DNA from 4 places in the Bacillus rugosus genome. Region 1 is predicted to be linked to each of the others. Evidence: riboswitches for the same ligand, from Rfam matches in the RefSeq annotation. Region 1 holds a riboswitch; each other region holds the start of a gene.
What was found. Region 1 has a riboswitch for S-adenosylmethionine ahead of M0696_RS10040 (2-hydroxyacid dehydrogenase). Riboswitches for the same ligand answer to the same signal wherever they lie in the genome.

Region 1 (7,547 bases):
GTCATATTATTTAATATGGGTAAAGGTCATTTTTGAAACCTTTTGTTAGCACACTGCGTATATCAAGAGGCTTTATAAAGGCTGAGAAAACACTGTACAAAACTTTTGGAAGAAAGCGCTTTATTCAATTGGTTATTGATTAAAAATTTAAAAATAGAGGTGTTGGGGATGAGTATTCACATTGCTGGTGCGCCTTGCTGCTGGGGTGTAGACGATCCGAAAAATCCATATCTTCCGCCATGGGAGAGAGTGCTGAAGGAAGCATCCCAAGCCGGTTATAAAGGGATCGAGCTGGGGCCGTACGGCTATATTCCGATTGATATCGAACGAGTTCAAGCTGAGCTTTCTAAGAGCAATTTGTCCATTGTTGCCGGTACCATTTTCGATGATTTAGTAACAGCGTCAAATTTGGAAGAATTGCTGCAGCAAGCAGACGATATATGTTCTTTTATGACAAACCTTCATTTCTCTTTTCAGGAAAAAAGGGGGCACTTTACACCGCCTTATTTGGTCCTGATTGATTGGGGACACGACAAAAGAGATTACAAGGCGGGGCACCCTGATCAAGCGCAACGGTTATCTAAAAAGGACTGGAACCGTATGATGTCTCATATTCGGACAATCGCGCAACGGGCATGGAAGCGATATGGTGTGCGGACCGTCATCCATCCTCATGCAGGGGGCTATATTGAGTTTGAGGATGAAATTCAGCGGATTATTAAAGGATATCCCATACGATATTGCGGGCCTTTGTCTTGATACAGGGCATTTGTATTATTCAAAGATGGATCCGGAACAATGGCTCAGAGACTGTGCGGACCGTATCGACTATATCCATTTTAAAGATATTGATGAAAATGTATATCAGCAGGTGATGGGGGAGCATATCCGCTTTTTTGATGCTTGCGCAAAAGGAGTCATGTGTCCGATTGGCCAAGGAATCATTAACTATGATTCAATTCATAAATTGCTGAAAGACATTCATTATGACGGCTACATTACGATCGAACAGGAACGTGATCCAGAAACTCTGATGCTAGTTTAAGAGATGTCAGTCAGAGTATTGCTTATTTAAAAAGTGTTGGTTACGAATGATGGGGGAACCCAGAATGAATAACGGTGAAAGACCGATAAGCTGGGCAATGGTTGGCGGTCGGGGAAGTCAGATTGAATACATTCATCGTTCAGCAGCAATTGCGTGATCATCACTTCCAATTAGTGCAGGCACATCTGATATCATTCCGGAACGGGGAAAAGAGTTCGGTCCTGAATTTACATGTTTCTACGGAACGCTGTTATTCAGATTTTCGGAACATGTTTGAAGAAGAAGCCAAACATGAAGACAGAATTGAGGCTTGAAGCGGGAGTGGAAGGTGTCCATTGGGTGGAATATTAATAACATGCTGAAAACGCTACGAAAGCATACGTTTATCAAGATCATAACGTTATCAATCAGCAGGAAAATAAAAAACAAATTGTGTGGAAAGGTCATTTTTAGCGTTTTGAGAAAAGAAAATTAATTGTGTTTTGATCGTTTTATCACCGCTTTATGGCCAAAAGTTTTGGTGGTGGTCAATCCATACAGCTAAACTGAGAAGAACGTGACAATGAATCTCGTTCTCCTCAGATTTGCTTTATTCACCCTGATGTTTCTCAACTAATGTGAATGTCCATTCTTTTAACAAATGTTTCTGTATATACCTTTTTCCGTTTATTTCTATGTAAGGAATGTCTTTCATGTCTCTGGCTAACTGTTTTGCCTCTGTTGTTGTTATTCCTAAAAAATGACCGATATAAAAGTAAATATCTCTTTCTTTTATAAGCAAGATATCACTCTGTTCATTACCTTTTGATTGGTTCATCTGCTTTAAGCCTTCTCCGATAAAATATCCAGCCAAAGCAACACCGATTCCTAAAAAAACGTCCATATGCATGCCTCCATTATGTCGATGTTATGTTATACGAGCTTGGCATACTCCGGGTTTCATTATTAACCAAAAAAACCGCCATAACGTGCTCTGGACGGCTTTTTCGTTCATGCTTTTTCAATCTTCACACGGCCAGAAAAAAAGGTGGCGCCGCCGCCCATATCGGACAAGCGATCTGGGGTAAGCGCGTTTACAAGCTGTTTTTTTCCTGGTTCATCCGCCCATAATCCTTGGCTGACTACGACACCGGGCAGCACTTGTTCTCCGACTGCAGCGGTCAGCTCGCATTCTCCCCGGCCGTTCCAAATTCGTACAGGATCCCCATCAACGATTCCATGTTCTTCAGCATCTTTTGTGTTGATAAAGAGCTTTGGCGTTTTCTCAAGCTTGATGTGCTTTGCATTGTTGGAAAACGTTGAGTTTAAGTAATTATGGTTTGGCCCCGGAACATACATAAACGGATGTTCGTCATCGCATGGAAGAGGCGTATGTGTCGGTAAAGCCGGGAAACCAGCTTGTTTCATTCTCTCTGAATATAATTCTATTTTTCCGCTTGGAGTTGGGAGTTCGCCTGGAAACAGCGGCTTTTCGCGTTGCGCTTTCATAAATGAATGCTTAGTAAGTGAATCGTAATCAATTTCCGCCAAATATGGGTTATCCGGATGGTCAAGTGCCTGGCGGATTAATTCTGCATCTGAATCTTTGAGCTCCTGGTCTGTGAATCCCATTGCTTCAGCAAGTAATCGGAACACCTCAGTGTTAGACTTGCTTTCTCCATATCTCTCAATCACCGGCAGCTGAAGCTGAATGTAATGGTGCCAGTAGGAGGTATAAAAATCAGTATTTTCAAAAGCGGATGTTGCAGGCAGTACAATGTCCGCATATGCAGCTGTTTCCGTTAAAAACAAATCATGAACCACAGTAAACAGGTCTTCCCGCAACAATCCCTGTCTGACTTTGTTCGCTTCTGGCGCGACAACGGCCGGATTCGTCCCGTAAATAAATAGAGAGCGAATTGGTGGATCTGTTTCCAAAAGCACTTTGCCCAGCTGATTCATATTAAACGATCTCGGTGTGCGCCCTTTCAGTAAGTCAGGCCGCTGCAAGGCACTTGTGTTATATTCTAAAATTCCGCTGTTATGCTTAATTGCACCGCCCCCTGTGTGCAGCCATTGGCCGGTGATCGCCGGAAGACAGGCAATCGTCCGTACAATCATCCCGCCGTTATCGTGGTGCTGGAGTCCGTTTCCGATTCTGATAAAAGAAGGGGAGGTTTCGCCGTACATTCTTGCCAGCTGATAAATATCTTCGGTACTGACACCAGTGATCAGTGATACCTTTTCCGGATCATACTGTTTCACGTGTTCACGGAGCTCTTCATAGCCGACCGTGTATTCAGACAGAAATGCTTTATCATGAAGGTTTTCTTTAAATAAGATGTGCATGATGCCAAGGGCAAGTGCGCTGTCAGTTCCGGGTTTTATGGGAATAAACCAATCTGCGAGACGTCCTGTCTGATTTTGATGAACATCAATGACGACAATTTTGGCACCTTGTTTTCGTGCTTTTTGGGCGATAGTAATTTGGTGCATATTTGTGCTGACTGCGTTGATTCCCCAAAAAATAAATAGTTTCGTATGAATGGTTTCCTCGGGATCGATTCCCGCACTTATACCCATCGTATATTTATAGCCCTCAGATCCCGCTTTGCTGCAAATCGTTCGTTCAAGCTGGCTTGAGCCCATGCGATAAAAGAATCGGCGGTCCATTCCTTCAGCTGTTAATTTGCCCATATTTCCGTAAAAACTGTATGGAAGTATGCTTTCAGCGCCCTCTTCATCAATTAGCTGTTTCCAGCGTGAGGTGATGGTATCGATCGCCTCTTCCCAAGAAATCGGTTCAAATATTGCCCGGCCTTTCGCCCCTGTCCGTTTGAGGGGTGTAGTCAGCCGCTTTTCATCATAAATGCGCTCCGTCATGTTTCGGACTTTGTTGCAAATGTTTCCGGCCGTGACTGGATGATCAGGATCACCTTGGACTTTCACAATTTTTCCGTCTTTTTTATGTATTAACAATCCGCACTGATCCGGGCAGTCAAGCGAGCAAACGGATTTAAAAATGCCGTTTTGTTGTGTGGCAAAAGATTTCATGGCCCAGTTCCTCTCTCTAGTTAGATATATTGTAAGAATTATAACATTTCGGATGATAACGTCAATTCTGAAAAAAGAGATTGACATCAATCTGAGACTTCTTTATGATAAACGTATTCTTCATTCCGAAAATTACATATTCAACGTTTTCTATCCAGAGAGGTGGAGGGACTGGCCCTATGAAACCTCGGCAACATTATTGTGCCAATTCCAGCAAGCGTCAGCTTGAAAGATAGGAAAGCAAGGTTTATACCGGCGTCTGTCAGTAAACAGGGCACGCTTATACATGAATCTCTTTCCATCTTCGGAAAGAGATTTTTTTATGAAAAAATATGATGAAAAGGATGTTTTGCACCATGACGGTTTTGGTTACAGCACCGTACAACGAAGAAGGAAGAAAAGAGCTTGAAGAATTGTTCGGCTCAGTTATTTATCATTCCTGGAAGGAACAAGGCCGGGCATACCGGGAAGATGAACTCATTCAACTACTAAAAGAATCACATGCGATAGGCTTGATTACTGAGCTTGATCAAGTAACAGACAACGTATTTGCATCTGTTTCAGGCCTTTCATTTGTGGGCGTGTGCAGAGGAATGCCCTCCAATGTGGATGTGGCTGCAGCGTCAAAAAGGGGCATACCCGTTTTCTATACACCTGGGCGGAATGCACAAGCCGTTGCTGAAATGTTTATCGGCAATGTGATTTCCTTTCTCCGCCATACCAGCACCTCTAATCAATGGCTGAAGGATGGAAAATGGGACAGCGATTACTTGCAGGCTTATGCCAAATTTAAAGGAAATGAATTAACGGGAAAAACGGTCGGCATGGTTGGGTTCGGCGCGGTAGGGCAAAGGATTGCAAAACTGCTGACAGCGTTCGGCTGTAAAATAAAGTATTACGATCCATACGTACAGGACGATCTTCCCCTATATGAAAAAGTATCTCTTAAAACGGTGTTTTCAGACAGTGATATCGTTTCTGTCCATCTGCCTCGTACCGAGGAAACACTAGGACTTATTGATCGGTCGTATTTTGATCTAATGAAAGAGAGTGCGATTTTCGTCAATACTTCGAGAGCAGTTGTGGTAAACCGTGAAGATCTTTTATCTGTATTAAAAGAACATAAAATCAGAGGGGCGATTTTAGACGTTTTTTATCATGAACCTCCAGAGGAATCAGATTACGAATTCATTTCATTGGCTAATGTTCTGGCAACACCGCACCTTGCTGGAGCAACCTTCGAAGTGGAGGATCATCACGTGACGATCTTGAACGGAGCTCTCAAAAAGTGGAAGGGTGAAAAAACTCTTAATATTCCGACATTGTATAACAAAGATGAACTAAAAACAGAAGTATAAGAAAGGAGGGTAACGCAATGAAAAAACAAAAAGGCTATCTCGTTTTTGATATCGGCACAGGGAATGCGAGAGTAGCGGTCGTGAGTGTTTCGGGAAATGTTCAAACAGTTGAACGGGAGGACATCGTGTATTCAACCGATACGCTTTACCCAGACAGCCGTTATTTTTCTCCTCAGTTGCTGTGGAAGCAAGTGATGAAACTGGCAAAACGTGCACTTTCTCGTTCTCGTGATATTGACATCATTGGTTTGACATCGACGAGTCAAAGACAGGGGATTGTGCTGATCGATCAAAACGGCGACTCTTTTCTCGGGCTGCCGAACATTGATAATCGCGGCCGTGAGTGGGAGGAGTGCATACCCAATCGAGAAGAGATATACAGCCGCACAGGCCGCCTTCCGACTGCACTTTTTTCTGCGCTCAAGCTTTATGGTTTAAAACAGCGTCAGCCTTCTTTATGGCAAAAGACTGCTAGCTTTACAAGCATCAGTGATTGGGTGACATACCAGCTGAGCGGAGTTTTGACATATGAACCTTCGCAGGCAACAGAAACCCTGCTGTTTGACGTAAAGCAAAACACTTGGTCAGAAGAGATGTGCGGCATATTCGGCTTTTCACCATCTATCCTTCCGCCTCTAGTAAGATCGGGAACAGCGGTTGGAACAATAACAAATGAGTATGCATCCGAATTAGGTCTTTCTAAAAATGCGAAGGTGATAGCAGGGGGCGGGGATACACAGCTGGCTGTGAAAAGCACCCGCGCTGCGCTTGAGGACATTGCCATCGTATCAGGGACAACAACGCCAATAACCAAAATTACTGCTGGCCATGGCGACACAAAACATAAAGCATGGCTGAATTGCCATACAGATCAAGGACATTGGCTTGTGGAAACGAACCCGGGAATTACCGGCCTGAATTATCAAAAATTAAAACAGATTTTTTATCCCAATGAATCGTACGAAGTAATGGAGGAAGAGATTTCTGCACTTGCTAAAGAAGACAATGCATGTGTGGCGGCTCTCGGTTCTTACTTATCGGCAGAAAAGAATGCGTTAACGAAAGGCGGTTTTCTTTTTGATGCCCCGCTTTCAGCAAATTTAAAGAGAGCACATTTTGTACGCGCGGCGCTGCAAGAAATCGCATTTTCGATCAAATGGAACTTTGACATATTAACAGAGGTGACTTCGTTTGAACGTGACTATGTTTGGGTGTGCGGAGGAGGATTCCAAAGCAAAGCGCTCACTCAATATACCGCGGACCTTCTTCAGAAGAAAATCTATGTCCAAGAGGGATATCATCAGGCCTCTGTCGTTGGGGCTGCAGTCATTTGCAATGAAACCTTTCAATTGACGGAAGAGATGGCAGCAAGTGTCCGGGTGATCAAACCGCAGGACTGTCAGGTCCAACTTGCTTTATATGAGGAATGGAAGCAAACACAGCGCTTTTTTTCAAGTTCAGACAAAGTGTTGATATAAGGGGGCATTTGCTGCTGTTTTGAGGAATTATCTAATTTTTGGCTTTAATGAGGTAATACGGTAATTGATGTTAGCATCTAAGGAGGAGACAGATATGTTGGATAAAATCGGAATACCAAAGCGGCTAGCTTGGGGGTTTTTAGGGGTTGTTTTGTTTATGATGGGAGACGGGCTTGAACAAGGGTGGCTCAGCCCTTTTCTGATCGAAAACGGGCTTACGGTTCAGCAATCCGCTTCAATTTTTAGTATATACGGGGTTGCACTTGCCATAGCTTCCTGGTTTTCGGGTGTATGTCTTGAAGCATTTGGCGCAAAACGGACGATGTTTATGGGGCTGTTGTTTTATGTGATCGGTACAGCTGCCTTTATCGTGTTTGGATTTGAACAGCTGAACCTTCCTGTGATGTATGTGACTTACTTCGTAAAAGGGTTAGGCTACCCGCTTTTTGCTTATTCTTTCTTGACATGGGTCATTTACAGAACACCGCAAAGCAAACTAAGCACTGCTGTCGGCTGGTTTTGGATTGCATATTGCCTGGGCATGTTTGTGTTCGGCGCTTGGTACTCAAGCTATGCGATCAAAGCGTTCGGTTATTTGAATACGCTTTGGAGCTCTATTTTCTGGGTATGTCT
Region 2 (7,547 bases), 950 kb from region 1:
AAGATCAGCGGATCAATCCAGCCGAGCCTGCTGGAGATTTCCCAACCTGAGAAAAAGAGAATAAATATGGCAAGCTGAAAGGAATGGACATTCCATTTTTCCTTTTTCTGTTTGAATTGATATTGCTCGTGGAGCAGATCAATCGTTTCTTTGCTGTTTCTCAAGAGAATTCAGCTCCTTCCATATCGTTTGAAACAGCGTCTGGAAGGATGGCTCCTGGCGGGCGTCAAAAGGCATCATCGCGGCCAATTCTTTAGGAATGGTAAAAATCTGATGGATGGTGCCCGGCTGGTTTGAAAATAAAAAGATCGTATCGCTCATCGCTATCGCTTCCCCAATATCATGTGTGACAAGCACTGCAGTTTTTTGATACTCCTTTAATGTACGGAATACCAGGTTTTCCAGTGACAGCTTTGTCTGAAAATCAAGCGCGGAAAATGGCTCATCCAGCAAAAGCAGACTTGGATTTGGCGCAAGAGTTCTTGCAAGCGCGGCACGCTGGCGCATTCCGCCCGACAGCTCTTTCGGATATTTTTTCTCCACATCTATGAGACCGAACTCCGGCAATAGACTGAGTGCAGCAGCCTTGCTTTCTTCTGTCAACGTGTCGGCGATTTTTAAGCCGAGAAGCACATTTTCCTCGATAGATTTCCAGGGAAATAAGTAATCCTGCTGAAGCATGTAGCCGATGTTATGTTCTTTTTGATTCGGCTCACTTCCTTCAATCAAAACTCTGCCTTCCGATGGTTCAATCAGGCCGGCAATAATGGAAAGCAGTGTTGTTTTGCCGCAGCCGCTTGGGCCGAGAAATGAGATGAAATCACCTTTTTCGGCATTGAAATGAATGTCCCGTACGGCCGTCGTTTTTTCTTTAATAGAAAAATAAGTATGGGTTACATGGTCGACATGTAAAAAAGACATAGATGGCGCCTCCTATTTTTCCAAGGTGACTTTTTCGGCAATTTGTTTATTTACAAGCTGATTGTATGGAATGTGCTTCGGCAGTTCTCCCGATTGATCCATAATGGTCTGGAGCAGCTCCCATTCTTTTTCGTTTAGCAGGGGATCTGGCGAATACGATTGCTGCTTTTTATAACGTTCGATGGATGTTTCGATGACTTCTGGATCGGTATCATCAAATTCATCTTTGATGGCATCTGTGATTTCTTTCGCCGAGTGATTTTTCACCCACTGCTGCGCCTTATAAATAGCTCTTGTAAACTTGACGGCTGTGTCTTCATTTTTTTTCAGATAGCTTTGTTTTGCCATAAAAGTTGTATAAGGAACCTGGCCTGATTCTTCTCCGAACGAAGCCACGATATGGCCGATGCCTTTTTTCTCAAAGAGAGAAGCTTGCGGTTCAAAAAGCTGCACATATTCGCCGGTTCCAGAAGCAAATGCATTGGCGATATTGGCGAAGTCTATGTTCTGGATGAGGTTAATATCCTTATGCGGGTCAATCTTATGGTTGTTCAGTACATACTCGCCGACCATTTGCGGCATGCCGCCTTTTCTCTGGCCGAGAAACGTTTTTCCTTTCAGCTGATCCCAATCGAACTGTTTGACATCTTCTCTTGCGACAAGAAATGTTCCGTCTGTCTGAGTCAGCTGGGCGAAATTAATGACAGGGTCTTTAGCCCCTTGCGCTTCGACATAAATAGATGTTTCTGACCCGACAAGTGCAATGTCTGAGCCGTTTGAAAGAAGCGATGTCATCGTTTTGTCGCCGCCCCAGGTCGTATTTACATTGACATCAAGCCCTTCTTCCTTGAAAAATCCTTTTGACTCAGCAACATATAAAGGCGCGTAAAAAATCGAATGAGTCACTTCGGCTACTTTGACTTTGGTGAGCGTTTCTTCTTGGTTGCAAGCCGCCAGGGCGATCATCAGAAATATACTGCCAACACAGGCGCAGCCCAGCCTTAACCATTTATTCACATAGACAACCTCCTTATTTAGCATCAAGTTAATATCCTTTTTTGCTTTACATATCGTATGATGGGTATAAAAATGTGTGAATGCCTAATCAGGTTCTCAGGATGTAATTTTGGAGTAAGGAAAGCATATAGAAAAAAGGAGGCGGCTGCCTTGATTGTTGAGAAAAGAAGATATCCGTCGCCGAGCCGGCATGTGCGTCTGTTTACGATCTGCTATCTTTCAAATGGCTTACGGGTAAAGGGGCTTCTGGCTGAGCCGGCGGCACCGGGACAATATGACGGATTTTTATATTTGCGCGGCGGGATTAAGAGCGTGGGCATGGTTCGGCCAGGCCGGATTATCCAGTTTGCATCCCAAGGGTTTATTGTGTTTGCTCCCTTTTACAGGGGAAATCAAGGTGGAGAGGGCAACGAGGATTTTGCCGGAGAAGACAGGGAGGATGCTTTTTCCGCTTTTCATCTGCTTCAGCAGCATCCAAATGTTAAGAAGGACAGAATCCATATCTTCGGTTTTTCCCGCGGTGGAATTATGGGAATGCTCACTGCGATTGAAATGGGCCGGCATGCGGCTTCATTCGTTTCCTGGGGAGGCGTCAGTGATATGATCCTTACATATGAGGAGCGGCAGGATTTACGGCGAATGATGAAAAGAGTCATCGGCGGAACACCGAAAAAGGTGCCTGAGGAATACAAATGGAGAACACCGTTTGACCAAGTAAACAAAATTCAGGCACCCGTGCTATTAATTCATGGAGAAAAAGACCAAAACGTTTCGATTCAGCATTCCTATTTATTTGAAGAGAAGCTAAAACAGCTGCATAAGCCGGTGGAGACGTGGTACTACAGCAAATTCACACATTATTTCCCGCCAAAAGAAAACCGGCGTATCGTTCGGCAGCTCACGCAATGGATGAAGAACCGCTGACGGTGAAATATGGTATGATAAAGAAAAAAGAGAACGAAAGGGGATTTCACTTTGGGAATGCCTGTTGAATTTAATACATTGATTGTGACAAAAGGAAAAGAAGTTCGCATAGATGAAAATATTTTCACGTTAGAGAAAGACGGATACCGTGTGTATCCGATGGAGATTCCGATGGATGTGCGCAAAACAAAGTTCGGCGAAAAGTCGGGAACAGCTGAAGTGCAGAAGCTTCAATGGGAAGACGGCCGGACCATCATTACATACAAGCTGACTTCTCTGCATTCTGTGAATTAAAACAAGCCAAGAGCGTAATTGCTCTTGGCTTTTGCTTTTTAAACGAGAGGGCCGCCTGCCTGTGCAATCGCATCTGTATGTGCGAACTTTTTAAAGTTCTCTTTGAATTCATTCGCGAGGTAGACAGCCTTTTCTCTGTATTTTTCCTTGTTGTTCCATGTGTTTTCCGGCTGAAGGATATGATCAGGAACGCCAGGAACTTGAACCGGAATGTGCAGGCCGAAAATATCGTCAGTCATCATTTCTGCATCCTCTAATTTGCCTTCAATCGCTGCTTTGACCATCGCCCTTGTGTAAGAAAGCTTCATGCGTTCGCCTGTGCCGTAGCCGCCGCCGGTCCAGCCGGTATTGACCAAGTAAACGTCTGCGCCGTGTTCATCGATCTTTTTGCCGAGCATTTCAGCATAGACGTGAGCAGGAAGCGGCAGGAATGGTGAGCCGAAGCATGTGGAAAACGTCGTCTCAGGAGACGTCACACCGCGTTCGGTTCCAGCAAGTTTGCTCGTATAACCGCTTAAGAAATGGTACATCGCCTGTTCCTTCGTCAGTTTGCTGATCGGCGGCAGGACTCCGAATGCATCAGCCGTCAAAAATACAATTGCTGAAGGGTGGCCTGCCATGCTTGGTGTCACGATGTTGTCAATCATATGAATCGGGTAAGCCGCCCGCGTGTTTTCGGTATAGAAGGAATCATCATAATTGGCTTCGCGTGTATCATCATCAACAACAACATTTTCAAGAACAGACCCGAAGCGGATCGCGTTAAAGATCTGAGGCTCCTTTTCTTCGCTTAAATGAATGCACTTGGCGTAGCATCCGCCTTCAATATTAAAGACGCCTGTGTCAGACCAGCCGTGTTCATCATCACCGATCAGTTTGCGGTCAGCATCGGCTGAGAGGGTGGTCTTGCCTGTTCCGGACAGTCCGAAGAAAAGGGCGACATCGCCTTTTTCACCGACATTGGCAGAGCAGTGCATGGATAGAATATCTCTTTCAGGGAGCAGGAAATTCATAATGGAGAAAATCGATTTCTTCATTTCTCCAGCATACTCTGTTCCGCCGATTAAAATCGTCCGCTTTTCAAAAGAGACAATAATAAAGGTTTCAGAATGTGTGCCGTCTGTTTTTGGATCCGCTTTGAAATGCGGAGCAGAAAGAATGGTAAACGGTTGTTCAACTGTTTTCTTATCATTGCCCTCCGGTCGGATAAACAGCTGTCTGGCGAATAAATTGTGCCATGCGAACTCATTTACGACGGTGATCGGCAGCCTGTATTTTTCATCTGCTCCGGCAAATCCTTCGAATACAAACAGCTCATCTCGCTGTTTCAGATAGCTGACAACTTTCGTGTACAGCCGCTCAAATGCTTCTTCTGAAATGGGCTGATTCACCGTACCCCAATCGATCTTATTTTTCGTGCTTTCTTCCTTCACGATAAATTTGTCTTTAGGCGAGCGTCCTGTATAAGCTCCTGTTGTCGCCCGAACAGCGCCTGTGGAAGTTAAAATGCCTTCGTTCCGGGATAGTACTTTTTCTGTAAGCTGTGCTGCTGATAAATTATGACGCACATTTGGGCTTGTTAATAAGGCTTGTAGATCAGCGGTTAAATCAACTGAGTTCATATGAAACCTTCCTTTATCGTTTTTTGTGTTTTGCTAATTGTGAATTAGTATAACATATATTTTCAAATAGTCTATACTATTTAACGTTTTTTGTGTGTGCGTTTTCCAATGTTTTCCCTCAATATAGGTGCCTATTTCTTCTGAATCATATTGACATTGCAAACCCTTTTACGATAAGATATTTCATTGAGCGGATACTCTTATCCCGAGCTGGCGGAGGGACAGGCCCTATGAAGCCCAGCAACCGGTTTCTCTGTTATTATTATGTTCAACTGTGTGAGACAACCAAGGTGCTAACCTGTTGCAAGGTTGTATGATTCCTTGAGCGATAAGAGTGAAAGGCACAAAGACCAAACCCTTTCCTCGATGGAAAAGGTTTTTTTATTTCATAAATATGCCAATTAACATTCTCTAATATAACGTTACATTGTATAAGAGGGAGCGAGTTCCGTATCATATATACAAGGTCTTTCGGGAGGCCTTGTGCAGGAGGAAGCAAATCATGAGTAAAAATCGTCGTTTATTTACATCAGAATCTGTTACGGAGGGGCATCCGGATAAAATCTGTGACCAGATTTCTGACAGCATTTTAGATGAAATTTTAAAGAAAGACCCTAACGCGCGTGTTGCTTGTGAAACGTCTGTGACAACTGGTTTGGTTCTTGTCAGCGGAGAGATCACAACATCTACGTATGTTGACATTCCGAAAACGGTTCGTCAAACCATTAAAGAAATCGGATACACACGTGCGAAATACGGATTTGATGCGGAAACTTGTGCAGTTTTAACATCAATTGACGAGCAGTCTGCTGATATCGCAATGGGTGTAGACCAGGCGCTTGAAGCCCGTGAAGGCACAATGAGCGATGAAGAAATTGAAGCGATCGGTGCGGGTGACCAAGGTTTAATGTTCGGTTACGCGTGCAACGAAACAAAAGAGCTTATGCCTCTTCCAATTTCACTTGCTCATAAATTGGCCCGCCGCCTGAGTGAAGTCCGTAAAGAAGATATTCTTCCGTACCTTCGTCCTGACGGCAAAACACAGGTAACAGTTGAGTACGATGAAAATAACAAACCTGTCCGCATTGACGCGATTGTTATTTCAACTCAGCATCACCCTGAAATTACGCTTGAGCAAATCCAGCGCAACATTAAAGAACATGTTATCAATCCGGTTGTTCCTGAAGAGCTGATTGATGAAGAAACAAAATATTTCATCAACCCTACAGGACGTTTCGTTATCGGAGGCCCTCAAGGGGATGCGGGACTTACAGGACGCAAAATCATTGTTGATACGTACGGCGGCTATGCACGCCACGGCGGAGGCGCGTTCTCAGGTAAGGATGCAACGAAGGTAGACCGTTCTGCGGCTTATGCAGCGAGATACGTTGCGAAAAACATCGTTGCGGCTGAGCTTGCTGATTCTTGCGAAGTACAGCTTGCTTACGCGATCGGTGTTGCACAGCCTGTGTCAATCTCAATCAACACATTCGGTTCCGGAAAAGCTTCTGAGGAAAAATTGATTGAAGTTGTTCGCAATAACTTTGATTTACGACCTGCCGGCATTATCAAAATGCTTGATTTACGCCGTCCGATTTATAAACAAACTGCTGCGTACGGCCACTTTGGACGCCACGATGTTGATCTTCCGTGGGAGCGTACAGACAAAGCAGAGAAGCTGCGTGAAGAAGCGTTAGGAGAATAATTTTATAGCCGCTTACTGGTTAAGCGGCTTTCCCTTTTTTACGTTGTATTCATGTTTATTTTTTTACATAACCGTGAAACCAAATACTATTCACAGCGTCTATAAATAGGGGTTCAATGATGACAATTTTAATTATGGAGGCAATACTATGTGTGGATTTGTCGGGGTTTTTAACAAGCATCCGTTAGCTCAAACCGCTGATCAAGAAGAACTAATCAAACAAATGAACCAAATGATCGTTCACCGCGGTCCTGACAGTGATGGATATTTCCATGATGAGCACGTTGGATTCGGTTTCAGACGGCTCAGCATTATTGATGTAGAAAATGGCGGACAGCCTTTATCATATGAAGATGAAACATATTGGATTATCTTTAACGGAGAAATCTATAACTATATTGAATTGAGAGAAGAACTTGAAGCAAAGGGGTATACATTCAACACGGATTCGGACACAGAGGTTCTTCTTGCGACTTACCGTCACTATAAAGAAGAAGCTGCGTCCAAACTGCGCGGTATGTTTGCCTTTCTGATTTGGAATAAAAACGATCATGTGCTTTATGGAGCAAGAGATCCATTCGGCATTAAACCGTTGTACTACACAACGATCAATGATCAGGTTTATTTTGCCTCAGAGAGAAAAAGTTTAATGGTTGCTCAGAATGATATTGAAATAGATAAAGAAGCATTGCAGCAGTACATGTCTTTCCAATTCGTTCCTGAACCAAGCACGCTCGATGATAATGTGAAAAAAGTAGAGCCGGGTTCACAGTTCACAATCCGCCCGGATGGCGATATCACATTCAAAACGTATTTTAAAGCGAACTTTAAGCCAGTTCAGACTGAAGAAGATAAGCTTGTAAAAGAAGTCAGAGACGCGATCTATGACTCTGTAAACGTTCATATGCGAAGTGACGTTCCTGTCGGTTCATTCCTATCTGGCGGAATTGATTCTACTTTTATTGTATCCGTTGCGAAGGAATTTCATCCAAGCTTAAAAACATTCTCTGTCGGATTTGAACAGCAGGGCTTCAGTGAAGTCGATGTAGCGAAAGAAACTGCAG
Region 3 (7,547 bases), 770 kb from region 1:
TACTTCCTTGCCTTGTGTTCATTTTTTATTTTTGGAAAAAGCACATTGAACAATGGGTGTTCATACAATACCGTATCACTCCGCCAAAAGGAGGCGTATTATGGATAATCAATTTTTTAAGAACGTCGAAAAGAAAACAGGTGTCAATATGCAGGATGTCATGAATCTTGCCGGCTCCCTTCAAAATGCCAATTTTAAAGACGAAAACACAGTACGCAGTGTCATTAAACGTGTAGCACAGCTGGCAAACAGACGCGTGCCGAAAGAATTAGAAGATAAGATTGTTCAGTCCATTACAAGCGGAAAAGAAAAGCTTGATTTTGGTACGATTTCTAAAATGATGGATAATAAATAAGCAGAGGGCCGGGCTGATTCAATACAGCCGGCCTTTTTTTATTTTATAGAAAAGGCCCGGCAGGACTGCCGGGCTGTTAGTTATGCAAGGGCTGTCTTGCTTGTTGTAAAAGGGGATGCAAAAATCTTGAACGGTGGGCCGTTTTGCCGCGTCTGTTTGCGGGACAAGACAAATATAAATGCTGTTTTGCCCGGGTCATGGCAACATATAATAGGCGTCTTTCTTCCTCAAGAGAAGCTTCATCTCCTTTTCTCGCTGTTTCTAATGAGAAATCGTGTGGAATCGAGCCATCTACCGTGCCTAACACGTATACGGTTTTGAATTCAAGGCCTTTTGACCGGTGAATGGTCATCAGCTGAACGCCATTTTCATCCGTTTTGTTTTTCTCAGCGGCTCTCATATGGTCTACATGGGCGAGAAAGTCAGGAATTGTTTTGAATTTCTTGGCGACGACCTTAATGTCACGCAGGTCATCAGAGCCTTTTTCCAGCTTGTTCCCCTCATTGCCCCGTTTTTTTAAATACTCGGAGAAGCCCATTTTTCCTTCGGCAAAGGTGATCGCTTCCACCGGCTTCATCGTGCGGAGGCTTGCGAAAAACGGCACGATCTTCTTGATTTTGTCCAACTGGAACGGCTTGAGATCAGGCAGTTTGGCCAGCGCTTTAATCATAGAGCAGTCCTCGGTAATCGAGAGCGCCTTCAGCGTGTTCAATGTGGACTGTTTTAAGAACAAGGCGGGCAGCAAGTGCTTAATCGCATCAGTATCATCTTCATTTTGGCTGGCATACAAGTATGCAAGAATTTGGCGGACAATCCGTCTGCTGTAAAACGATTGGACGCCGCGGTCTGCTGTATACGGAATTGACGAATGGTGAAGCCTTTCATAAATGGCGCGGCCCCCGCTGTTTGTGCGGTAGAGAACCGCAAAGTCTTCAGGATTTGCCCCATTTTGAATTTTTTCTTTCATATCGGAAACGATCATTGTTGCTTCTTCCTCTTCATCATAAGGATAAAACAGCACAGGGACCTGGACGTCATCACGCGCCGCTTCAAGCGATTTGGCATATCTGTTTTTGTTCTTTTTCACGACGATATCAGCACTTGAGACGATCGGATGCGTAGACCTGTAGTTCGCAGTTAAATAGATCGTCTTCGCTCCGGGATAATCCTTTTGAAAATCAAGAATAAAAGACGGATTGCTTCCGCGAAACGCGTAGATGGACTGGTCATCGTCTCCGACACAGCACAGGTTTTGCTCCGGGCTTGCCAGCATTTGCATAATTTTATATTGAACCGGGTTAATGTCCTGAAACTCATCAATTAAGATATACGTAAACCGAGATTGATATTGTTCCAGAAGATCCGGCCGATCGATAAACAATTCATAGCAGGCTGAAGCCATGTCATCGAAATCAAATTGGTTGTGTTCTTTTTTCTGTCGTTCATAATGTTCATATAAACGATAGACTTGTTTTTCCCACTCATCTTTTAAAGGGATGCGTTCATTCGGAACATAAGTGTTTTTCCAGAAACCGATCTGCTGCAGGGCCTGATCAACGGGGAACTCTTTCTCATCAATACCTTCTTCATAGAGTGCTTTTTTGATATATTGTTCCCGCTGCCACTCCATTTTCAGCAGATGTTCGCCATTCCATTTAGCAGAATCATAGTGATACAAAATCTTATAAAACAAGCTGTGGAATGTTCCGGTGACAAGTCTTCTGACTTTTGCAGGCTGTAATCCGTACTGCTTGGCCATACGCTCTTTCATTTCGGCGACGGCTTTTGTCGTAAAGGTGACTAGCAGCATGTTTTCCGGCGGTATGTCTAAGTGTTCAATCATGTGGGCGGCGCGCGCCGTTAGCACCCGTGTTTTTCCGCTTCCTGCACCTGCAAGCACTAGCAGCGGGCCTTCCGTTTCCGTGACAGCTTTCAGCTGATCCGTGTTCAAGCCGACCGACGGAAAAAGACTCGTATCAGGTTCTATTGTTTTTTGTACAAATGGTGTTCTTGGTTTAATGTTTCTCGGCTGCTGCCATTCCGTGACAGCTGGAGACGATTCAGCAGCGATTGCTTTCCCCTTGGGCAAACGAAAGACACCGGATTCCTGATAGTCTTCTTTTTTCTCCTCTTTAGCGGGTTTCGTTTCGCAGGCCTCCTCACATGCCGGAAAATGCCCTGGCTGGCGGTGGATAAACTCCGGCGGATCCGCAATGTTGAGCCTTAACAAAACGGGTTTTCCGCAATGAGAACAAAATAAATGTCCTTTTATTCCTTCTTCAAAAAGGAATTGATAATGTTCTCTCGAATATGTATGTAAATGTATGGTTCGATCATTCAGTCGGGCGCATTTCAAAAAGGGATCCTCCCAATCAAAAAAAGGTGTTCAATACAGACAAAGACTATCATATCAAAAGAAACGTGTTTCAAAAAGTAAGTTTTAGGGAAAAGAGACAGCAGAAGGGTGGGTATCGTATGATATATGCAGGTCAAATTCAGAACCAGCAATACGCTCAATATGCAAATAGAACGATTGGACATAAGCAGGATTATGCCGGAACCGAAAAAATCAACTATGTCTCATTTCAGCGGGTATACAAGGAACTTGAAAAGCAGCAGGAGAATCAAACGGCCGCTGAAAGAAAAGTTAACGAGGCGAAACGTAAGCGCTCTCTTTATAAGAGATTGCGAGAAAAAGGAATGGGCACTTATATTAATCGATATGTATAAAAAACCGTTCACTTCCAGAGAACGGTTTTTTATGTGCGGAAAAAATCCGGGTCTCAATAGACCCGGATGCTGTTAGTCCTTAATCATTTGTAAGTGGGGAATGCCGGCATCGAGAAATTCTTTTTCAGAAAGCACGCGATACCCGTGTTTCTTGTAAAACGGCACAGCCTGCGTTTGCGCGTTTAAAATGAAACCCGAAGCGCCGCCGTCTGTCGCCGCTTTTTCGAGTGCCTTCATAATGATGCCGCCGACACCGGAGGAGCGGTGGCTTTTTAATACACAGATCCGCTCTAACTTGCCGTAGCCGTCCTTCATACGCCATCTTCCGGCGCCGACAGGCTTTTCGCCGTCATACACGACGATATGCTCCGACTCATTTTCAAGTTCGTCAATTTCTTCTTCAGCAGGCACGTTTTGTTCTTTGACAAAGACTTCTTCTCTTACATAAAATGCATCTTTCATTTGTTCTTCATTTTTTGCGATAACTGCTTCCAAACGATTATTCTCCTCCGCCTAACAAGAAGGTTTCATATACTGTCCACGATCCGTTTTCCAGCTGGTAAAGCAAGTGGAAACGGTCAACGATTTCTTCATGCGACACTTCCTGCATTTTTAATTGTCCCAGCACATCTGAATGCTCATCGTCGGAAAGATTTTGGCCGACCGTCACGTGCGGAACGAAATTATATTCCTGTTCACCAGCCAGTACACCGGTGTATAACTTTTCATTGAGTGTTTTTAATTCTTCCGTCGGCTCTGCTTTGATGTAAATGACATTATTGACAGGCGAAAATGAGCTGTATTTTGTCATTTTGAGAACCACTGGATGGGACTCCTTTGCGATGTTTCTCAGGTGGGATACAAGCTGATCCGCTTTCTCCTCTGCACATTCAAACGATGCTCTCAGCGTCAAATGGGGCGGGATTAGGGAATAGCTTGGGTCATAGCGCTTTCTGTAAGAGTTCGCAAGGTCTTGGAGTTTTTTTGATGGAAATAAAACGATTCCGTATTTCATATTATGTCCCTCCTGGAAATAAAGTATGATAGAGTGTCAAAGCATTTTTTTCAGCGCCGGCGTGATGAGCGGCTGCCAATATGTCCATTTGTGATCTCCGTCAAATGGTTCAAAAACATAATCGGAAAGCTTCTCCTCCAGCAGCTGTTTCAGCTCCTGATTCGGTTCTGTAAAGTCCAGAATGTTTCCGTCTGTCGTGTGGACCTCAGTTTCTTTTGTTCCGATCTGGTGATAAATAGAGAGGTGTTTGATATCGTCCGACTGTTTCACGGCTTCCAATACATGTTTGTCTACATAGGGAGACTGCATGATGATGTTACCGAACATATTCGGATAATCAAGCGCTGTCATAAGCGATATGGTCGCTCCGAGAGAGTCCCCTATCAGCGTTCGCCCATAGCCAACCTGATAGGTAGGGTACTCGCCATCCGCAAACGGAACGAGCTCATGGGCGATGAACCGTTTATACGCTGAAAATTTTGAGCCTTCCGGATGATAGGTATTTCGGCGCTCTTTTACATCCTTATAAGGAACACCGATAATAATGCTCCTGTCTATTTCTCGTTTGGACAGCAATTCTTCGACCTGTCTGCCAATTCTCCCCAGCCTGAAATAATCGTGGCCGTCCTGCGCGATAATGACATGGTATTTATAAAGCGGGGAGTAGTTGGACGGCAGATAAACGAGCAAAGTCATTTCTTCGTTAAGCTCTTTTGAAAAGAATTTCTTTTCTTGCACTGTGCCGTTTTTCGGTGCCATAATACATTCCTCCAGGACATCACTAGACTTTCTTGCTGTTTTTCATTATTGTACCATGAATTATTAGAAATTTCTCTCTTTAAACAGTTCGGAACTCGAAGAAAAAAGTGTTGAAATAAACTGCAAATTGCGCTAATATAAAACAATCAGAAAATTGAAATCGATATTTCTTATCGTGAGAGGTGGAGGGACTGGCCCTTAGAAACCTCAGCAACCGGCTTGTTTTGCATATGTGCAAAACGCCAAGGTGCTAAATCCAGCAAGCGTTTTTTATGCTTGGAAGATAAGAAGAAGCGTTAAACCCCTTCTTCTTATGAAGAAGGGGTTTTTTATTATGAAAAGGGAAGGTGTCAGCTATATGTCACAGCACGTTGAAACGAAATTAGCCCAAATCGGGAACCGAAGCGACGAAGTAACGGGAACAGTGAGTCCTCCTATTTATTTATCAACAGCATACCGCCACAGAGGGATCGGAGAATCAACGGGATTTGATTATGTCCGCACAAAGAATCCGACACGCCAGCTTGTTGAGGATGCGATCGCCAGCTTAGAAAATGGAGCGAGAGGGCTTGCCTTCAGTTCGGGAATGGCAGCCATCCAAACGATTATGGCTCTATTTAAAAGCGGAGACGAACTGATCGTTTCATCGGATCTATATGGCGGCACGTACCGTCTGTTTGAAAATGAATGGAAAAAATACGGATTAACCTTTCATTATGATGATTTCAGCGATGAGGACTGTTTACGCACTAAGATTACGCCGAACACAAAAGCGGTGTTTGTGGAAACACCGACAAATCCGCTCATGCAGGAGGCGGACATTGAAAAGATCGCCCGGATAACAAAAGAGCACGGTCTTCTGCTGATCGTTGATAATACATTTTATACCCCGATCTTGCAGCGTCCGCTTGAGCTGGGAGCCGACATTGTGATTCACAGTGCAACCAAGTATTTAGGCGGGCATAACGACTTGCTTGCTGGACTTGTCGTTGTAAAGGATGAGCAGCTTGGTGAGGAAATGTTTCAACATCAAAATGCGATCGGCGCCGTCCTGCCTCCGTTCGATTCGTGGCTTCTGATGAGAGGAATGAAGACACTGAGCCTCAGAATGCGCCAGCATCAGGAAAACGCGCAGGAGCTTGCGGCGTTTTTAGAAGAGCAGGATGAAATTGCCGATGTACTGTATCCCGGAAAAGGCGGCATGCTGTCCTTCCGTCTGCAAAAAGAAGAGTGGGTCAACCCATTTTTAAAAGCGCTGAAGACCATTTGTTTTGCTGAAAGCCTCGGCGGGGTGGAAAGTTTTATTACATACCCTGCCACACAGACGCACATGGATATTCCTGAAGAGATCCGCATCGCAAACGGGGTCTGCAATCGTTTGCTGCGTTTTTCGGTCGGAATTGAACATGCGGAAGATTTAAAAGAGGACCTAAAACAGGCACTATGTCAGGTCAAAGAGGGAGCTGTTTCATTTGAATAATCACAATTGGACGCTGGAAACCCAGCTCGTGCACAATCCATTTAAAACAGACGGCGCAACCGGAGCGGTCAGTGTGCCGATCCAGCACGCATCGACTTTTCACCAATCTTCATTTGAAGAGTTTGGCGGATACGATTACAGCCGCTCAGGAACGCCGACAAGAACAGCTCTCGAAGAAACAATTGCCGCACTGGAAGGCGGAACGAGAGGATTTGCTTTCAGTTCAGGCATGGCTGCGATCTCAACAGCATTTTTACTTTTGTCACAGGGCGATCACGTTCTTGTGACAGAAGATGTATACGGCGGAACCTTCCGCATGGTGACAGAGGTGTTGACCAGGTTTGGCATTGAGCATACGTTTGTTGATATGACGGATAGTAACGAAGTGGCGCGGAATATCAAGCCAAATACAAAGGTCATTTATATGGAGACACCGTCAAATCCGACACTTGGGATTACTGATATTAAAGCGGTTGTTCAGCTTGCAAAGGAAAACGGCTGTTTGACCTTTCTGGACAATACATTCATGACTCCTGCTCTGCAGCGTCCGCTTGATCTCGGCGTGGATATTGTGCTTCACAGCGCAACAAAATTCCTGAGCGGACACAGCGATGTGCTGTCAGGCCTGGCTGCTGTCAATGATGAAGAGCTTGGGAAACAGCTGTATAAGCTGCAAAACGCGTTCGGTGCTGTTCTTGGCGTGCAAGATTGCTGGCTTGTGCTGCGCGGATTAAAAACATTGCAGGTCCGTTTAGAAAAAGCGAGCCAAACAGCGCAGCGGCTTGCGGAGTTTTTTCAGAAGCATCCGGCGGTGAAACGCGTGTATTATCCGGGGCTGGCTGATCATCCGGGCGCTGAAACCCATAAAAGCCAGTCAACGGGAGCGGGCGCCGTGCTGTCTTTTGAGCTTGAAAGCAAAGAGGCTGTTAAGAAATTAGTAGAGAATGTATCACTTCCAGTCTTCGCTGTCAGCCTTGGCGCTGTGGAATCGATTTTGTCCTATCCGGCAACGATGTCTCACGCGGCAATGCCCAAGGAAGAGCGTGAAAAACGCGGTATCACAGACGGCCTACTCCGTCTTAGCGTGGGAGTCGAACATGCAGACGATTTAGAACGTGATTTCGAACAAGCGCTGAAAGAAATTGCGCCAGTGGCGGTTCGTTAAAAAGAAGCCGGGGATGGCCCGGCTTCTTTTATTGTTCATCATC
Region 4 (7,547 bases), 610 kb from region 1:
GGAAGAAACGCCCTGTCCTTTACGAGCGGCATCATTTCCATTTTCGCTTTCGCGAGTGTGACACCTGACCAGTAATCAGGATAGCCCGGATCAGGAACTAAAATCGTATCTCCGGGATTCAACAGGCATTGCGGGAGCTCGACCAGACCGGCTTTCCCGCCGAATAATATAGCGACTTCAGTTTCCGGGTCAAGATCAATGCCGTATTCTCTTTTATAAAATGCTGCTGCGGCTGATTTTAGACTGTACGAGCCGCGAAAAGACGAGTATTTATGATTTTCAGGATCCGCAACGGCTCGTTTCATTTCCTCGACGATATGTTCCGGAGTCGGCTGATCCGGATTTCCCTGTCCGAGATTGATGACGTCATGCCCTTCTGCGAGCTTTTGGTTCACTTTCTGCACCAGAGAAGCGAAGAATTGTTTAGGCAATTCCTTCAATACATGAGACTGTTCAAATTTCATCTATTCTCACCTTCTAAAAAAATCTTGAAATGATAGTCCATCATCATATATGGTTAAATGAAAAAAGTAAAGAAAAATTTGGAGTGATAAAAAGATGAAATGGACGATATCTTGTCTTCAATTTGATATTTCATACGGTAAACGTTCGGAAAATATCAAAAAGGCTGAATTTTTGATCGAAAAAGAAAGCAAGCATGCTGATGTTCTTGTTCTTCCTGAATTATGGACGACCGGATATGACCTGGCCAACCTTGATGAGCTCGCTGATGAAGACGGGCGTTTTGCTCAGAGCTGGCTGAAGAAAACAGCAAAAAAACATGGCGTTCATATTGTCGCCGGATCGGTCGCTGTCAGAAATGATTCTGATGTTTATAATACAATGTACATCGCGGATAAGGAAGGACAAATCGTTAAAGAGTACAGAAAAGCCCACCTTTTTCAGCTGATGGATGAGCATGTGTATTTATCAGCCGGTTCCGAAGACGGATACTTTGAGCTTGATGGCGTCAAAAGCTCAGGATTGATCTGTTACGATATCCGTTTTCCGGAGTGGATCAGAAAACATACAACAAAAGGTGCCAACGTGCTGTTTATTTCTGCAGAATGGCCACTTCCCCGCCTTGATCATTGGAAAAGCCTGCTAATTGCCCGGGCCATTGAAAATCAATGCTTTGTCGCTGCATGCAATTGTACCGGTTCAAATCCAGATAATGAATTTGCCGGGCATAGCCTGATTATTGATCCATGGGGGCGTGTACTTGCTGAAGGCGGACGGGAAGAAGGCATTGTCCGAGCTGAAATCGACCTTCAGGAAAGCGTTAAGGTGCGAGAGAGCATTCCTGTTTTCGATGATATCAGAAAAGATTTATATTAAAAAATTTATTGACAACTTAACAAAACACCTGTTACTATGTTCATCAACTGATAAATTAGAATTGTTTAACAAATGAATATATTCTCTTATCGAGAGTTGGGCGAGGGATTTGGCCTTTTGACCCCAACAGCAACCGACCGTAATTCCATTGTGAAATGGGGCGCATCTTTTTCGCGCCGAGACACTCGTCTCTAAGGCACGGTGCTAATTCCATCAGATCTGATCTGAGAGATAAGAGAGGCGGACATACATGTTAAGCCTCTTTCTCTCTGAGAAGGAGGCTTTTTTACGGCCAATCAGCTGCAAACATATCAAGAGATTACATAATTGGAGGTTATGACAATGGCAGTCACAAAAACACCTTTATACGAAACGTTAAATGAAAGCTCCGCTGTGGCACTTGCGGTAAAGCTCGGCTTATTTCCAAGCAAAAGCACGCTGACATGCCAGGAAATCGGCGACGGCAACTTAAATTACGTTTTTCATATTTATGATCAAGAACATGACAGATCTTTGATCATTAAACAGGCGGTTCCTTATGCAAAAGTCGTCGGAGAAAGCTGGCCGCTGACAATCGATCGCGCAAGAATCGAAAGCAGCGCTCTCATCCGGCAGGGCGAGCATGTCCCTCATCTGGTTCCAAGAGTGTTTTATTCTGATACAGAAATGGCGGTTACCGTCATGGAGGACCTCTCCCATCTGAAAATCGCAAGAAAAGGACTCATTGAGGGTGAACATTATCCGCATCTGTCACAGCACATCGGTGAGTTTTTAGGAAAGACCCTTTTTTATTCATCTGATTACGCGCTTGAACCTAAGGTGAAAAAACAGCTTGTTAAACAGTTTACAAACCCGGAGCTGTGCGACATAACGGAAAAACTTGTCTTTACAGATCCTTTCTTTGACCATGACACAAATGATTTTGAAGAAGAGCTTCGTCCTTTTGTCGAGAAGCTTTGGAATAATGACAACGTTAAAATCGAAGCCGCTAAGCTGAAAAAGTCATTTTTAACATCGGCAGAAACGCTGATTCATGGTGATTTGCATACAGGGAGCATTTTTGCAAGCGAACATGAAACAAAGGTGATTGATCCTGAATTTGCTTTTTACGGACCGATCGGCTTTGATGTAGGCCAATTTATCGCCAACTTATTTTTGAACGCACTCGGCCGTGACGGTGATGACAGAGAGCCGTTATACCAGCATGTCAAGCAGGTCTGGGAAACATTTCAAGAGACATTCACTGAAGCCTGGGAGAAGGACAGTCTTGATGTTTACGCCAAAATCGACGGTTATCTTACTGATACGCTCAGTCATATTTTTGAAGAGACGATCGGGTTTGCGGGCTGCGAGCTCATACGCCGCGCGATCGGCCTTGCCCATGTGGCTGATCTGGATACGATCGTGCCGTTTGATAAACGAATCATCAGAAAACGGCTGGCGCTCGAAACCGGCACAGCCTTTATTGAAAAACGTTCGGACTTCAAAACGATAACGGATGTTATTGAATTATTTAAGTTACTTGTAAAGGAATGATCCATTTATGACCCATTCATTTGCTGTTCCTCGTTCTGTTGAATGGAAAGAAACAGCTATTACCATTTTAAATCAGCAAAAGCTTCCTGACGTGACCGAATATGTGGAGCTGACGACGAAAGAGGATGTATTTGACGCGATTGTCAAGCTCAAGGTAAGAGGCGCCCCGGCCATCGGCATTACGGCTGCCTTCGGACTTGCGCTTGCTGCAAAAGACATAGAAACAGATGATGTCACAGAATTCCGCAGCAGACTTGAAGATATCAAACAATATTTAAACAGCTCACGGCCTACCGCCATTAATTTATCTTGGGCACTTCAGAGACTGAGTCATTCGATCGAAAACGCCATTTCAGTAAATGAAGCAAAAACAAACCTTGTCCATGAAGCGATTCAGATTCAGGTCGAGGATGAGGAAACGTGCCGGATGATCGGTCAAAACGCCCTGCAGCTTTTCAAAAAAGGCGACCGGATTATGACGATCTGCAATGCCGGCTCTATCGCGACAAGCCGCTATGGAACGGCCCTCGCTCCATTTTACTTGGCCAAACAAAAGGATTTGGGACTGCATATTTATGCCTGTGAAACAAGGCCTGTCCTTCAAGGTTCGCGCCTGACTGCGTGGGAGCTGATGCAGGGAGGCATTGATGTCACTCTGATCACAGACAGCATGGCTGCCCATACGATGAGGGAAAAACAAATTTCTGCTGTCATCGTTGGAGCTGATCGAATTGCAAAGAACGGTGATACGGCAAATAAAATCGGAACATACGGTCTCGCGATTTTAGCAAATGCCTTTGATATTCCGTTTTTTGTCGCGGCACCTTTATCTACATTTGATCCAAAAGTGAAGTGCGGCGCTGATATCCCGATAGAGGAACGGGATCCTGAGGAAGTAAGACAGATTTCCGGAGTCCGGACCGCTCCATCCGATGTGCCTGTCTTTAATCCCGCTTTTGACATTACACCCCATGATCTCATTTCAGGAATCATCACAGAAAAAGGGATTATGACCGGTAACTATGAAGAAGAAATTGAACAGCTGTTTAGAGGCGAAAAGGTTCATTAAAAAACCGCTGGACTTTGCTCATGACGGGCCGAGTCAGCGGTTTTTTTGTTTGTTTTTATTGATATTGATGATTTCATCTTTTTGAGCGCTTGATAAGATATGCAGTTTCACAAACAGTTTGGCAAAAACGGCAATTTTCTCAGAGCGGCTCGGCTTCAATTGCTTTGTCCTCCTTTTTCATCAGACCAACTTTTTTCACTTAATAAAATGATATGTCGGCCGTAAAAAAAGGGAACGTGCCATATGTTTTATTTTTCTTTATAGGAGATTTGCTCGATGTTCAGCAAAAATGCTTTGATATCGGTTTTGCTCCCGGCGTATCCTGTTAACGCGCTGTTTTTGCCAATCACTCTGTGGCACGGGACAAAAATCGGCAGGTCGTTTCGTTTATTAGCCTGTCCGACTGCGCGCACCGCTTTCGGACTGCCGACCGCAGCGGCGATGTCAGCATAGCTTCGGGATTCTCCGTATGGTATTATCGCGAGCGCCTCCCACACTTTTTGCTGAAAAGGAGTGCCCTTTTGGCTCAGCGGCAGTGAGAAGGTCTTTCTTTCGCCGGCGAAATATTCATGAAGCTGTTTTTTCGCTTCTGCCAGATAAGGTGTTTCCTTGTGCTCTGTATGCTGAACGGTTTCTTTCCAATCCATCCAATCTTCCTGACTGAGAAATAGTCGGGTGATTTGGCCATCTTCTTCGGCAATTATGAGTTCCCCGAGCGGTGTTTCGGCTGTCGCGTAGTAGTTCATTCATCAATCCTTCTTTCTTCAGCATTCTGTCTGACGGGAAGTGTAAGGTGGAAAACGGTACCCTTCCCTTCTTCACTTTCTACCAGAATTTCGCCTTGATGTTCTTCAATAATTTTATAGCTTACCATAAGCCCAAGTCCAGTTCCCCGTTCCTTCGTCGTATAAAACGGTTCACCAAGGCGCTTTAATTTATCTTCTGTCATTCCGATTCCCTCGTCTTTTAAGGAGATGAGAACATGATCTTGATCCAATGTCCTTATCGTCACAAAAATGTTTCCGCCGTCAGGCATCACTTCGATGGCGTTTTTTAATATATTGATAAATACCTGTTTCAGCTGATTCGGCTCACAGTAGATCGGGGGAATGTCGTCCATTAAATCAAGATGCATTTGTACATTGCTTAGATTGGCTTGTGCGTTCAGAAGGTCTATAGTGTCTCTCATAATTTGGGTAACATGTTTTTCTTCATACATAATGGCCTGGGGCTTGGCTAAAATCAAGAATTCGGTGATGATGGATTCGATGCGCTTTAGTTCTGAGGTGATCACGTTGAAGTAAAGGGCGTAGTCTCCCTCCACACTTCCCTTCAGGAGCTGAATGAAGCCTTTAAGAGCTGTCATCGGATTTCTGATTTCATGAGCGATGCCGGCAGCAAGTTCGCCGACAACATGAAGGGTATCTGACTTGCGCAGGCGTTCCTCCAGTTCTTTTCGCTCTGTTACGTCTTTAAAGATAGCCAGGTTCATATTTTGAATAATATTTCGTTTAAATGAGAATTCAAGTTTTCTGTTGTCACTGCTGCTCAGCAAAAATGGAATTTCGTTGTCCATTTCATCAAAATTAATCTGCCTTGCCGGTGATGCAAGATTTTCTATTTCATACGATGAAATAATATCTAACAAGCTGTGCTGTTTAATCTCTTCATGTGACAGGCCTAAAATATGGCTTGCTAACGGGTTGGCATCGATGATCCTATATTGATTGTCGAACAATACATTGCCGTCCATTGAGCCATTGAACACTTTTCTGAATTTCAGCTCACTTTCCCGCAGCTCCTTTTCCATCCGCTTTCTGTCGCTGACGTTTCTTAAAATCGTCAAGTGCTGATTCTCTAATATTGTCCGCTTTGAGGTAAATTCAAGTTCTTTGAACTGCCCGTTCCCCATTTGAAACAGCAGCTCTTCTCTGATCTCTCCGTACTTTGCGTATTTCCTTTTCGTTATGCTGTATTTCTGCTGTGAGTCAACGAGAAAATCACATAGCCTTCGTTTCAACAGCAGATTCATCGGCAGCTCAAAGATTTTACAGGCTGATTGATTCGCCTTCACGATTCTTCCGTCATTCGACCAGATGATGATGGCGTCCATCGCATTTTCAAATATTTCTCTGAAGCGCTCCTCACTTTTAAAGAGCTGCAGCTCCATAGACCGCTTCTCTGTGATATCCCTCATAATGGACATATAAAACCCGCTGATGATGTTTGATGTAATCGTGAATTCAAATAGCTTTTGAACACCTGAACGAAGCTTGACGGGCAGCTCCCCCTTCGCTTTTCCCTTGCGGTTGAGCGCCTTCCATATATTGTCGAAGTCTTTTCGTGAGCCGCTGTCTATGAACTCATACAACGATAAATGAGACAGCTCATTTTGATTGATTTCAAAGCTTTTGCAGAAGGACAAATTGGCATCAATAAAACCGCCATCTTTATCAAAAAGGACGATTCCGTCAACAGCTCTGTCAAACAAGTCCTTAAAAAGCTGTTCATTCATAGAGAATTCCCGCTCCAGAATCTTCTTTGAAGATATGTCCCTCATGACAACAAAAAAGAAATCCTCGCCTATCCCTCTTTTGGCCAGAAACTCTATGTATTTTGTCGCCCCGCCATCAAGCTTGATCGGGACCTCCTTCCACAGGAAACCTTTTTTAAAAAACTTTTTTACGGCATGATTCAGTTCATCCTTTGGGATTGAAAACAAAAAATCCAAAACAGAACGCTTTTTCAAATCTTCCGAATCAACCTGAAGCATCCTCTCTGTTGCTTCATTCGCCTGAACGATTCGCATTTCATTATCACATATAAAAATAGCATCGAGCGTATTGTTGACAATCACTTGATGCTGATTCAATTCCTTTTTCAGCCGGGCATTTTCTTCTTTGAGACGCTTCAGTTCTTCCCGCAGCTCCGAATTTGTCTGGACACCAAGAGTTTCCATGCGTGTACACTCCTTCTTCAAAACCTATCCCTCAATATTTCTACAAAATGCGGGAACTTCCTTCATTTGCCCTATAAATTTCAGAAAATTTCAGCGCGATTACATAACGAAGACATTTTCTACGATCCTTACCGCCACTTTACATCGTCCTAACAATCAGCCGTTTTTTCAATCCTTTTTCATCTTTTATTTTAAAATATATACCAGCAGGGAATAATCTCTTAGTGACTGATTAAAGAGAAGGTGATGCTATGAGTAAATCGCGAGACAGTTATTTCGATAATGCAAAATTCTTATTGATATTCCTTGTTGTATTCGGTCATATTCTTCGTTCCTTTATTAATGATAACAATTTTATGCTCTACCTCTACAAGTTCATTTACACATTTCACATGCCTGCCTTTATTCTCGTATCCGGTTATTTTGCAAAAGGCTTTAAACGCTCGGGATATGTGAAAAAGCTGGCGGTCAAGCTTATTATTCCGTATTTGATTTTCCAAATCATCTATTCCGTCTTTTATTACATTATGCAAGACGAAAGCATGGCAAATGTGAATCCGATTGATCCGCAATGGTCATTATGGTTTCTCGTAAGCTTATTTTTTTGGAACCTACTGCTTTATCCTTTTTCAAAGCTATCAAAGC

Region 2: it holds a riboswitch for S-adenosylmethionine, as region 1 does, so the genes downstream of both, metK (methionine adenosyltransferase) here and M0696_RS10040 (2-hydroxyacid dehydrogenase) in region 1, are expected to answer to the same signal.
Region 3: it holds a riboswitch for S-adenosylmethionine, as region 1 does, so the genes downstream of both, metI (cystathionine gamma-synthase/O-acetylhomoserine thiolyase) here and M0696_RS10040 (2-hydroxyacid dehydrogenase) in region 1, are expected to answer to the same signal.
Region 4: it holds a riboswitch for S-adenosylmethionine, as region 1 does, so the genes downstream of both, mtnK (S-methyl-5-thioribose kinase) here and M0696_RS10040 (2-hydroxyacid dehydrogenase) in region 1, are expected to answer to the same signal.

The regions. Positions count from the first base shown of each region.
Region 1 is NZ_CP096590.1:2,052,161-2,059,707, reverse strand. Features, by position in the region: gene M0696_RS10060 (sugar phosphate isomerase/epimerase family protein) at 169-759, shown strand; gene M0696_RS10055 (TIM barrel protein) at 701-1,045, shown strand; gene M0696_RS10050 (hypothetical protein) at 1,635-1,928, opposite strand; gene M0696_RS10045 (molybdopterin oxidoreductase family protein) at 2,036-4,078, opposite strand; SAM riboswitch class I at 4,226-4,317, shown strand; gene M0696_RS10040 (2-hydroxyacid dehydrogenase) at 4,411-5,436, shown strand; gene M0696_RS10035 (FGGY-family carbohydrate kinase) at 5,454-6,914, shown strand; gene M0696_RS10030 (MFS transporter) at 7,009-7,547, shown strand, end outside.
Region 2 is NZ_CP096590.1:3,003,261-3,010,807, reverse strand. Features, by position in the region: gene M0696_RS15270 (ABC transporter permease) at 1-164, opposite strand, end outside; gene M0696_RS15265 (ABC transporter ATP-binding protein) at 139-921, opposite strand; gene M0696_RS15260 (ABC transporter substrate-binding protein) at 934-1,938, opposite strand; gene M0696_RS15255 (alpha/beta hydrolase family protein) at 2,089-2,862, shown strand; gene M0696_RS15250 (DUF2584 domain-containing protein) at 2,914-3,156, shown strand; gene pckA (phosphoenolpyruvate carboxykinase (ATP)) at 3,195-4,778, opposite strand; SAM riboswitch class I at 4,976-5,113, shown strand; gene metK (methionine adenosyltransferase) at 5,281-6,483, shown strand; gene asnB (asparagine synthase (glutamine-hydrolyzing)) at 6,632-7,547, shown strand, end outside.
Region 3 is NZ_CP096590.1:1,281,086-1,288,632, forward strand. Features, by position in the region: gene spoVIF (sporulation-specific transcription regulator SpoVIF) at 101-355, shown strand; gene M0696_RS06510 (ATP-dependent helicase) at 432-2,711, opposite strand; gene M0696_RS06515 (hypothetical protein) at 2,831-3,085, shown strand; gene M0696_RS06520 (GNAT family N-acetyltransferase) at 3,158-3,580, opposite strand; gene M0696_RS06525 (YjcG family protein) at 3,585-4,100, opposite strand; gene M0696_RS06530 (esterase family protein) at 4,137-4,859, opposite strand; SAM riboswitch class I at 5,027-5,149, shown strand; gene metI (cystathionine gamma-synthase/O-acetylhomoserine thiolyase) at 5,218-6,339, shown strand; gene metC (cystathionine beta-lyase) at 6,332-7,504, shown strand; gene M0696_RS06545 (GNAT family N-acetyltransferase) at 7,533-7,547, opposite strand, start outside.
Region 4 is NZ_CP096590.1:1,442,654-1,450,200, reverse strand. Features, by position in the region: gene mtnE (methionine-glutamine aminotransferase) at 1-464, opposite strand, end outside; gene M0696_RS07425 (carbon-nitrogen family hydrolase) at 559-1,338, shown strand; SAM riboswitch class I at 1,422-1,576, shown strand; gene mtnK (S-methyl-5-thioribose kinase) at 1,681-2,874, shown strand; gene mtnA (S-methyl-5-thioribose-1-phosphate isomerase) at 2,882-3,943, shown strand; gene M0696_RS07410 (hypothetical protein) at 3,977-4,102, opposite strand; gene M0696_RS07405 (methylated-DNA--[protein]-cysteine S-methyltransferase) at 4,192-4,689, opposite strand; gene kinE (sporulation two-component system sensor histidine kinase KinE) at 4,686-6,902, opposite strand; gene M0696_RS07395 (acyltransferase family protein) at 7,154-7,547, shown strand, end outside.